Regions from separate parts of the Lactiplantibacillus paraplantarum genome, predicted to be linked through region 2. Evidence: a T-box and tRNA genes for the amino acid it is inferred to sense, from the RefSeq annotation. Region 2 holds a T-box; the other holds one or more tRNA genes.
What was found. A T-box is a leader RNA that pairs with one kind of tRNA and senses whether it is charged. The one in region 2 lies ahead of tyrS (tyrosine--tRNA ligase), so its partner is inferred to be a tRNA-Tyr.
Positions count from the first base shown of each region.

Region 1: it encodes a tRNA-Tyr, which carries the amino acid that the T-box ahead of tyrS (tyrosine--tRNA ligase) is inferred to sense. The anticodon was not compared.

Region 1 is NZ_CP032744.1:1,082,345-1,086,935, reverse strand. It holds gene LP667_RS05295 (hypothetical protein) at 1-519, shown strand, start outside; gene LP667_RS05290 (phosphoribosyltransferase family protein) at 522-1,064, shown strand; tRNA gene LP667_RS05285 (tRNA-Leu) at 1,709-1,793, opposite strand; tRNA gene LP667_RS05280 (tRNA-Cys) at 1,849-1,919, opposite strand; tRNA gene LP667_RS05275 (tRNA-Gln) at 1,942-2,013, opposite strand; tRNA gene LP667_RS05270 (tRNA-His) at 2,021-2,093, opposite strand; tRNA gene LP667_RS05265 (tRNA-Trp) at 2,099-2,172, opposite strand; tRNA gene LP667_RS05260 (tRNA-Tyr) at 2,181-2,263, opposite strand; tRNA gene LP667_RS05255 (tRNA-Phe) at 2,269-2,341, opposite strand; tRNA gene LP667_RS05250 (tRNA-Val) at 2,398-2,470, opposite strand; tRNA gene LP667_RS05245 (tRNA-Glu) at 2,475-2,547, opposite strand; tRNA gene LP667_RS05240 (tRNA-Ser) at 2,570-2,659, opposite strand; tRNA gene LP667_RS05235 (tRNA-Asn) at 2,678-2,750, opposite strand; rRNA gene rrf (5S ribosomal RNA) at 2,757-2,873, opposite strand; rRNA gene LP667_RS05225 (23S ribosomal RNA) at 2,945-4,591, opposite strand, start outside.
Region 2 is NZ_CP032744.1:2,458,432-2,463,022, reverse strand. It holds gene LP667_RS12200 (GH25 family lysozyme) at 1-582, shown strand, start outside; gene LP667_RS12195 (hypothetical protein) at 697-1,362, shown strand; T-box leader at 1,531-1,725, shown strand; gene tyrS (tyrosine--tRNA ligase) at 1,784-3,040, shown strand; gene LP667_RS12185 (ECF transporter S component) at 3,184-3,699, shown strand; rRNA gene LP667_RS12180 (16S ribosomal RNA) at 4,253-4,591, shown strand, end outside.

The DNA of each region.
Region 1 (4,591 bases), 1.4 Mb from region 2:
AAACCACAGTTCAGTCTTAAAATTCTGCGAGGCGCACTGAGTCTAGCCTGTCTTAATATCGGCGCTAACCTCTCGTACGGCTTAATTACTGGCCAAATGACGGGGCAACACCCGAACCCGGTCAATCTAAATCTATTGACTAGCAGCCAGGCACTAGCAGACCTAGGAACAAGCCTTCTGGGTGGTGCACCAGTAGAAACGATTATTTCCGCGACAGCCAGCGCGCCTGAACCAGTAATTGCGGGTATCCTAATGATGCTGATCATGATGCTGATTCTATTACTGGGATGGCTGCCGAAGCTAGGAAAAATCGTGCCTAGTACTGCAATTACCGGCTTTTTGTTTATCTTAGGAACCATTGTCATTTTCCCAGAAAATGCCACCACCGCCCTGCATGGCTCGTTAAGCACGGTTGCGGGCGTGACCCTCGTCGTGACCGCCCTTGTCGATCCATTCGCGGGGCTAATGACCGGGGCACTACTAAAATTTGGCTTACCAATAATTGGATTGGGGTTATAAATATGCAAACTTATCAGTTAACATTAGGACCACTGACACGTCAGTTACCATTGATTCGATTGAACGCCACGACTAGCATTGCCTCTTTCGTCCTATTAGGCGACGCTGAATTAACTGACTATGCTGCCCGTCAGCTCAGTCAACGGCTAACCACCACTAAATTTGATTATCTAGTCACGATGGAAAGTAAGGGCATTCCACTAGCCCAGGCGCTAAGCCAGGCCACAAACCACCCCCGCTTTATCGTTTTACGTAAGAATCGTAAGGATTATATGCAACACCCGCTTAGCGAACCGGTAAGCGCAATTACGACTAGCACCCCACAACAGCTAGTTTTGGACGGTACTGATGCCGCACTAATCAATCATAAGCGCGTTATCATTATCGATGACGTCATTAGCAGTGGGGGCTCGTTGACAGCTGCCAACGCCCTCCTACACCAAGCTGGTGCCCAAGTGGTCAAGCAGATGGCAATTCTAGCAGAAGGCACCGCCAGCCAGCGTACTGATATCGACTTTTTAGCACCGTTACCGCTATTTGGCTAGCGACGGTTCACGCGTTAGGCCTTCGACGTGCTTGACAATCATGCCAGTACATCAATAATTTACAGAATTGTGAGGAATCACCACTTATGGCAAGTATTAGTAAGCGCGGTTCATCCTGGACCGTGAGGATAACTTATTGCAATCAAAATGGTAAAAGTATCAGGAAAGTGTAACGTTCAAGACTAAGCTAGCGACCCAGTATTTCGTCGCGCACAATGAGCTCAAAAAAAGCAGGGTTACACCCCCTCAGCACCGCCAACGTCATTTGTTCAATACTTTACCGCTTAGTATACGGTCTTACCAAGCGCCCAAAATCACCGATGCTACTAAACTCAATTACAGGTTTATCTTAACAACACCCCAATGGGCATCCACTCTCACAAATACAGGATACACCTACATTGCCACCCCCGCTTCACTTTACGAATTGCACACCTGTTTCTGACATCTAATTTATCTGATGAGGTAATCATAATACATATGGCGGCTACTGGAAATCCGGTCGATTATTTACTGCTTACGTTTATTTTCCTTTTAATTGCACTCAATTGGCCACCAATCAATTACGAATGATGCAAAAAAAGCAACCATACACAAGGTATAGTTGCTTTTTGGTATTGAATACCACAATATACGTGGTTTGATACCGGCGATCGGGGTCGAACCGATACTCCCTCAACGGGAACTGGATTTTGAGTCCAGCGCGTCTGCCAATTCCGCCACGCCGGCAAAAGAATAACTAGATGGAACATAAATCTGATCAGGATTATAACCTTTTCAGGAAAGGCGGTAACCGGATTTGAACCGGTGATGAAGGTTTTGCAGACCTCTGCCTTACCACTTGGCTATACCGCCATCATTTATTACCCAAACCCAACTGGGTTAGCTGGATTCGAACCAGCGCATGATGGAGTCAAAGTCCATTGCCTTACCACTTGGCTATAACCCAATCAAAGGGCGGTAGGTGGGAATCGAACCCACGCGTGCCGGAGCCACAATCCGGTGCGTTAACCACTTCGCCACTACCGCCATCATGGCAGGGATAGTAGGAGTTGAACCCACACCGACGGTTTTGGAGACCGTTGTTCTACCATTAAACTATATCCCTATAAAGAATGGAGGGGAGTGGATTCGAACCACCGAACCCGAAGGAGCGGATTTACAGTCCGCCGCGTTTAGCCAGACTTCGCTACCCCTCCATAAATGGCGCGGGACGGAATCGAACCGCCGACACATGGAGCTTCAATCCATTGCTCTACCGACTGAGCTACCGAGCCATATCATTCTTCATGATGGAGTCTATTAAATTATTGATGAATAAATTCTCATCAGATGGAGGATACAGGGCTCGAACCTGTGACCCTCTGCTTGTAAGGCAGACGCTCTCCCAACTGAGCTAATCCTCCATAATGACCCCTACGGGATTCGAACCCATGTTACTGCCGTGAAAGGGCAGTGTCTTAAACCACTTGACCAAGGGGTCATATTTATATATATCTAACTAACGGAGAGTAAGGGATTCGAACCCTTGAAACAGGTATAACCCGTTTACAGCATTTCCAATGCTGCTCCTTCAGCCACTCGGACAACTCTCCATGGCTTACCGTAGATAACTCCGACAGGCGGGCTCGAACCGTCGACATCTTGATTAACAGTCAAGCGCTCTACCAACTGAGCTATGTCGGAATAATCGCATGGCAACGTCCTACCCTCGCAGGGAGCGATCCCCCAACTACTCTCGGCGCTAAGAAGCTTAACTTCTGTGTTCGACATGGGAACAGGTGTATCCTTCTCGCCATCGTCACCACACTATTGAGAAACTTGTGCTCTCAAAACTAGCTAATATCAAATATTTTCATATGAACCGGAACACCAATTACTTGGTTAAGTCCTCGACCGATTAGTATTAGTCCGCTTCATGCGTCACCGCACTGCCACTTCTAACCTATCTACCTGATCATCTTTCAGGGGTCTTACTTCCATAAAGGAATGGGAAATCTCATCTCGAGGTGTGTTTCACACTTAGATGCTTTCAGCGTTTATCACATCCATACGTAGCTACCCAGCGATGCGCCTGGCGGCACAACTGGTACACCAGAGGTATGTCCATCCCGGTCCTCTCGTACTAAGGACAGGTCCTCTCAAATTTCCTACGCCCGCGACGGATAGGGACCGAACTGTCTCACGACGTTCTGAACCCAGCTCGCGTACCGCTTTAATGGGCGAACAGCCCAACCCTTGGGACCGACTACAGCCCCAGGATGCGATGAGCCGACATCGAGGTGCCAAACCTCCCCGTCGATGTGGACTCTTGGGGGAGATAAGCCTGTTATCCCCAGGGTAGCTTTTATCCGTTGAGCGATGGCCCTTCCATACGGTACCACCGGATCACTAAGCCCGACTTTCGTCCCTGCTCGACCTGTCTGTCTCGCAGTCAAGCTCCCTTGTGCCTTTACACTCTGCGAATGATTTCCAACCATTCTGAGGGAACCTTTGGGCGCCTCCGTTACTTTTTAGGAGGCGACCGCCCCAGTCAAACTGCCCACCTGACACTGTCTCCCACCACGATTAGTGGTGCGGGTTAGAGTGGTCATACAGCGAGGGTAGTATCCCACCAACGCCTCCACCGAAACTAGCGTTCCGGTTTCTATGGCTCCTACCTATCCTGTACAAGCTGTACAAACACTCAATATCAAGCTACAGTAAAGCTCCATGGGGTCTTTCCGTCCTGTCGCGGGTAGTCCGCATCTTCACGGACAATATAATTTCACCGAGTCTCTCGTTGAGACAGTGCCCAGATCGTTACGCCTTTCGTGCGGGTCGGAACTTACCCGACAAGGAATTTCGCTACCTTAGGACCGTTATAGTTACGGCCGCCGTTTACTGGGGCTTCAATTCTGAGCTTCGCCGAAGCTAACCCATCCTTTTAACCTTCCAGCACCGGGCAGGCGTCAGCCCCTATACGTCATCTTACGATTTTGCAGAGACCTGTGTTTTTGATAAACAGTCGCCTGGGCCTATTCACTGCGGCTGATCTTGCGATCAGCACCCCTTCTCCCGAAGTTACGGGGTCATTTTGCCGAGTTCCTTAACGAGAGTTCACTCGCTCACCTTAGGATTCTCTCCTCGACTACCTGTGTCGGTTTGCGGTACGGGTAGTTAAGTACTCACTAGAAGCTTTTCTCGGCAGTGTGACATCAGACGCTTCGCTACTAAATTTCGCTCCCCATCACAGCTTGTCCTTAAAGTAAAAAGCATTTGACTCTTCACAAGACTTACTGCTTGGACATTCTAATCCAACAGAATGCACATCTTAGCCTCCTGCGTCCCTCCATTGCTCAAACGCACTTAACTAGTACAGGAATCTCAACCTGTTATCCATCGTCTACGCCTCTCGGCCTCGACTTAGGTCCCGACTAACCCTGGGAGGACGAGCCTTCCCCAGGAAACCTTAGTCATTCGGTGGATAGGATTCTCACCTATCTTTCGCTACTCATACCGGCATTCTCACTTCTAAGCGCTCCACA
Region 2 (4,591 bases):
GTCGCAACCAAACTTAAGACCATGTCGCCAGTTTCAAAAGTGTATCGGTTGAAAACCGGCGTTCCAAGCAAATCAGTTGCAACAACTAAGGTTGTCATTAAGCACGTGGACCGGCCTAAATCGCATTTGAGAATTCAATCAGTGGTTAAAAGTAAGGCGCCGACTAAGACTGCCATTAGGTACCTAGCACGGCCTAAATCACAATCAAAGGTTCAAACCATTGTTAAAAGCAAACAAGCGACCAAGGCAATCAAACGCCCCGTGTTAACCGCAAGTCGTCTGAAGTCGCAGCCAATTCAGCATACAAAAGTTGTGATTCATCGTGGCAAAACAGTTAAAAGACAAGTGAGACATCTGCGGCAAAAAATTAAAAAGGTCGTGGGGGCAAAACGACTGGTACGTTCAAGCAAGCGAGTCAAGCATCGCGTGATTCGCCGTCAACGGCTAAGCGTCAAGCAAAAAGCGGGGCATTATCAGCAACACCACACGCACCAAGGGCGGACAAATCGCAAACATTTAGTGGTAGGGAAAACAGCACATCAGCGGGTTAGACGAGTAAATCACCGGTTGTCTCGTACATAGTAACATCCGAGATCAACGGTATTTTTGCTATCCGTTTAGCGTTCAGCAGGAAAACGATAGCTAGGGCTAATCCAATTGGTCAATTTTTGTTATAGAAATTAGGAGGACATTTTTATGAACTTTAAGCACAAGATTCAGTTAGGGATTGCCACCGCAACTGGCATGTTGGTGGTAGGACTGGTTGCCGTGCCGTCTGTGACCAGTGTATTACACGCAGCTTCGGACAATGTCAGTTCAATTAGCCAGACGGCGGCACCGGCGACAGTCAAAGCAACAGATCAGACTGTGAAAGCGTTGAGTGCGAGTGGGACGAAGGGAAACTACCGTGTAAAGTATGCCAAGGCCGGGTCTAGCTCCACCGTCGCAACGTATCAGCAAACGGACTATAATACGAAAAGCGATGCTAGTAGCCAAGTTGACTATTTAGCGACTGCTCAGGGGAAAAGCACAACGTTGAATTCGGGCACGCCGGCAACTATTCAAGGGACAATGGGAAAAGTGTACGTTCATTGGAATACGGGAAGTTGGTCGGTGACAACGATTGCCAATACGCAAGATGTTGCTAGTAATCCAACCAAGTTTGCCAATCAAATCAATACTCAAATTCAAAAGCAGAAGCTAACAACTAAAACTGTTACTAGTGGGGCCGTCACGGTTTATGATACGGCACAAAATGGACAGGCTAATTCGGTTCAGTGGCAAAATGGGGCCCAAGTTGCGAAAGTCCAAGGTCAACAGGCGGGTACTGTGATCAAAATTGCGGCTGATGCTAATAATTAAGCATTGGCATGGTGCTTAGTATCAGCGGCCTTGGGTACCAGTCGTGTTTCAAGTGCTGGCAGGTTAGAATGCGCAAGTCTAGTAGGCTCACTGGTCTTGAACGAATAATTTGAATGATAACCATGATTGACATTTGTCAGTAGAGTGCTTATGATGTTAGGTAATAATTAAAAAGTAGTGATCGTTAATTAGTAGTCGTTGATCCAACAGTCTAGCGACTCGGTGGGTGGTGCGAACCGAGCTGTGGTCAAAGATGAATTACATAACGTGAACTGCCATTGGCCGGATGATTTCCGTTACTAATCAATGAGCGATCACATATGGTGATAACTTGGGTGGTAACGCGGAAAACTCGTCCCTGTTTTAAGACAGGGGCGAGTTTTTTCTTTTGTCTGGTGACAACGATTGAGGAGGAATAAGGATGAACATTATTGATGATTTAAAATGGCGTGGTGCCATTAACCAACAAACGGATGAGGCGGGGCTAAAAGAGCTTACGGAAAATCAATCCGTTTCATTGTACTGTGGGATTGACCCAACTGGTGATAGTATGCATATCGGTCACTTGATTCCCTTCATGATTCTCAAACGATTCCAATTAGCTGGCCATCATCCATACGTGGTAGTTGGTGGTGGGACTGGTGCTATCGGTGATCCGTCTGGGAAGAATTCAGAACGTAAATTACAGACGATGGACCAAGTTAAGCATAATCAAGACGGTTTGAATGCCCAGATGCACAAATTGTTTGGTAATGATGAAAACTTTTCGATTGTCAACAACTACGATTGGTTGTCAAAGATTTCATTATTAGACTTTTTGCGTGATTACGGAAAGTTGTTCAGCGTGAACACGATGCTGAATAAAGAAGTCGTCGCCAGCCGCTTAGAAGTTGGTATCTCATACACTGAATTCACGTACCAAATTTTACAATCAGTCGACTTTTTACACTTATACCGTGCTGAACACGTGCAACTTCAAATTGGTGGGGCTGACCAGTGGGGCAATATTACGGCTGGGACGGATTTAATTCACCGCCTAGAAGGTAATGAAGCCAAAGCATACGGTTTAACGATTCCGTTATTACTGAAGGCGGATGGGACTAAATTCGGAAAGACTGCTGGTGGAGCAGTCTGGTTGAATCCTGAACGGACGTCGCCGTATGAATTTTACCAATTCTGGATCAACCAGGATGATCGTGACGTAGTCAAATATCTCAAGTACTTTACGTTCTTAAGTCATGAAGAAATTGATCGTTTGGCTGAAACGGTGAAGACAGCTCCCGAAAAGCGTGAAGCCCAACGGCGTTTAGCTGAAGAAGTGACGGCGTTTGTTCATGGTAAACAGGCGGTTGTTGAAGCGGGAAATATTACTAAGGCCTTATTTACTGGTGATGTTCAGAGCTTAACCGCTGATGAAATTGAACAAGGTTTTAAGGGTGTACCTTCTGCGGAAGTGACAGCTGAAAAGCAAAATATTGTTTTATGGTTAGTCGATGCGACTAAGTTTGAACCTTCACGGCGGCAGGCACGTGAAGACATTAAGAACGGTGCCATTCGAATTAACGGTGAAAAGGTAACAGATGTGGATGCAGAAATTGATCCAGCAGCGGCCTTTAACGGGAAATTTGTAATTGTGCGCCGGGGTAAGAAGCGGTATTTCTTAGCGCACGTTAAGTAAATTAATTTATCAGATAGACTGGACCCGTTGTGGCCCGGTCTTTTTGTTATTATCGTAAGTTGTAACTGGTGTAAACTCTATTTAAGTCTTAATTGTATTGTATCGGCGATGTAAATGAAGACAGATATTTAAAGTTTAGGAGGATGGGTAATTTGGTGGGGGTTAAGTTTAATACACGAACGATTGCAATGTTGGGCATGCTGATTGCACTGAATGTTGTTATTTCAATTTTCTTTCATATTCCAATTCCAATGACCCATGGTTACATCAATTTGTGCGATGCGGGTATTTTTATTGCAGCACTGATTTTTGGTTGGCGTGGTGGCGCCATTGTTGGTGGCGCAAGTGGGTTGTTGTTAGATTTACTGCTTGGTTATCCGCAGTACATGTTTTTCTCATTGCTTGTTCATGGCCTGGAAGGCTGGCTAGCGGGATATTTAGGCGCCGGTAAGACGCAAGGGCGTCAGGTTGCGGCAATTGGAACCGCAGTTGTTATCATGGTTGCTGGTTATTTCATTTCGGATTCATTAATGTATACGATGGCGACTGGGTTAGTCGGAGTACCAACTAATTTGGTTCAGGCGGTTGTTGGTGGTGTTTTGGCTTTTCCAATTGTGGCTGGAGTACGACCGTTAATTAAAAAGCAAACAAGTTTGTAGTCGATTATGATTGATTTAGTATGTGGGTGGGCCCGAGCTAGGGTAGACGCCCACATACTTTTTTTAATGCTCAGGTTAGTGACATATAATGAAGTGATTTTGTAATTAACGTTAATTTGAGGGTGAAGTTTTCTTGATTTTGAAAAAACAATCGATTTTTTGTTGACACTTTCAATCGTGGCTGGTATATTAGTAAACGTTGCTGCTACGGCAGATGCTTCTCACCGCCAAATAATTATTGAAATTAGTTGTTGACAACTTCTTCAGTAATTGGTAAGATAGTTTCTGTTGTCGCAAAGGCAACCACGACAAATTAATCAAGTTACTTCTTAAAAAAAGTTGTTGACAAGATATTGATTAAGATGTTATGATGATTAAGTTGTGTTAAGCGATTAACACACGGAATTAGATCTTTGAAAACTGAACAAAGTTTCGACGAATCAAATGTGTAGGGTCTCTTGATTTTGAATCAAGAGCAAAAACATTTGCGAAGTCAATTCGCTAGCAAATAAATTTTAGTACAACTTTAAATGAGCTTTTTAGAACTCATCATTAATTTGAGAGTTTGATCCTGGCTCAGGACGAACGCTGGCGGCGTGCCTAATACATGCAAGTCGAACGAACTCTGGTAATGATTGGTGCTTGCATCATGAATTACATTTGAGTGAGTGGCGAACTGGTGAGTAACACGTGGGAAACCTGCCCAGAAGCGGGGGATAACACCTGGAAACAGATGCTAATACCGCATAACAACTTGGACCGCATGGTCCGAGTTTGAAAGATGGCTTCGGCTATCACTTTTGGATGGTCCCGCGGCGTATTAGCTAGATGGTGAGGTAACGGCTCACCATGGCAATGATACGTAGCCGACCTGAGAGGGTAATCGGCCACA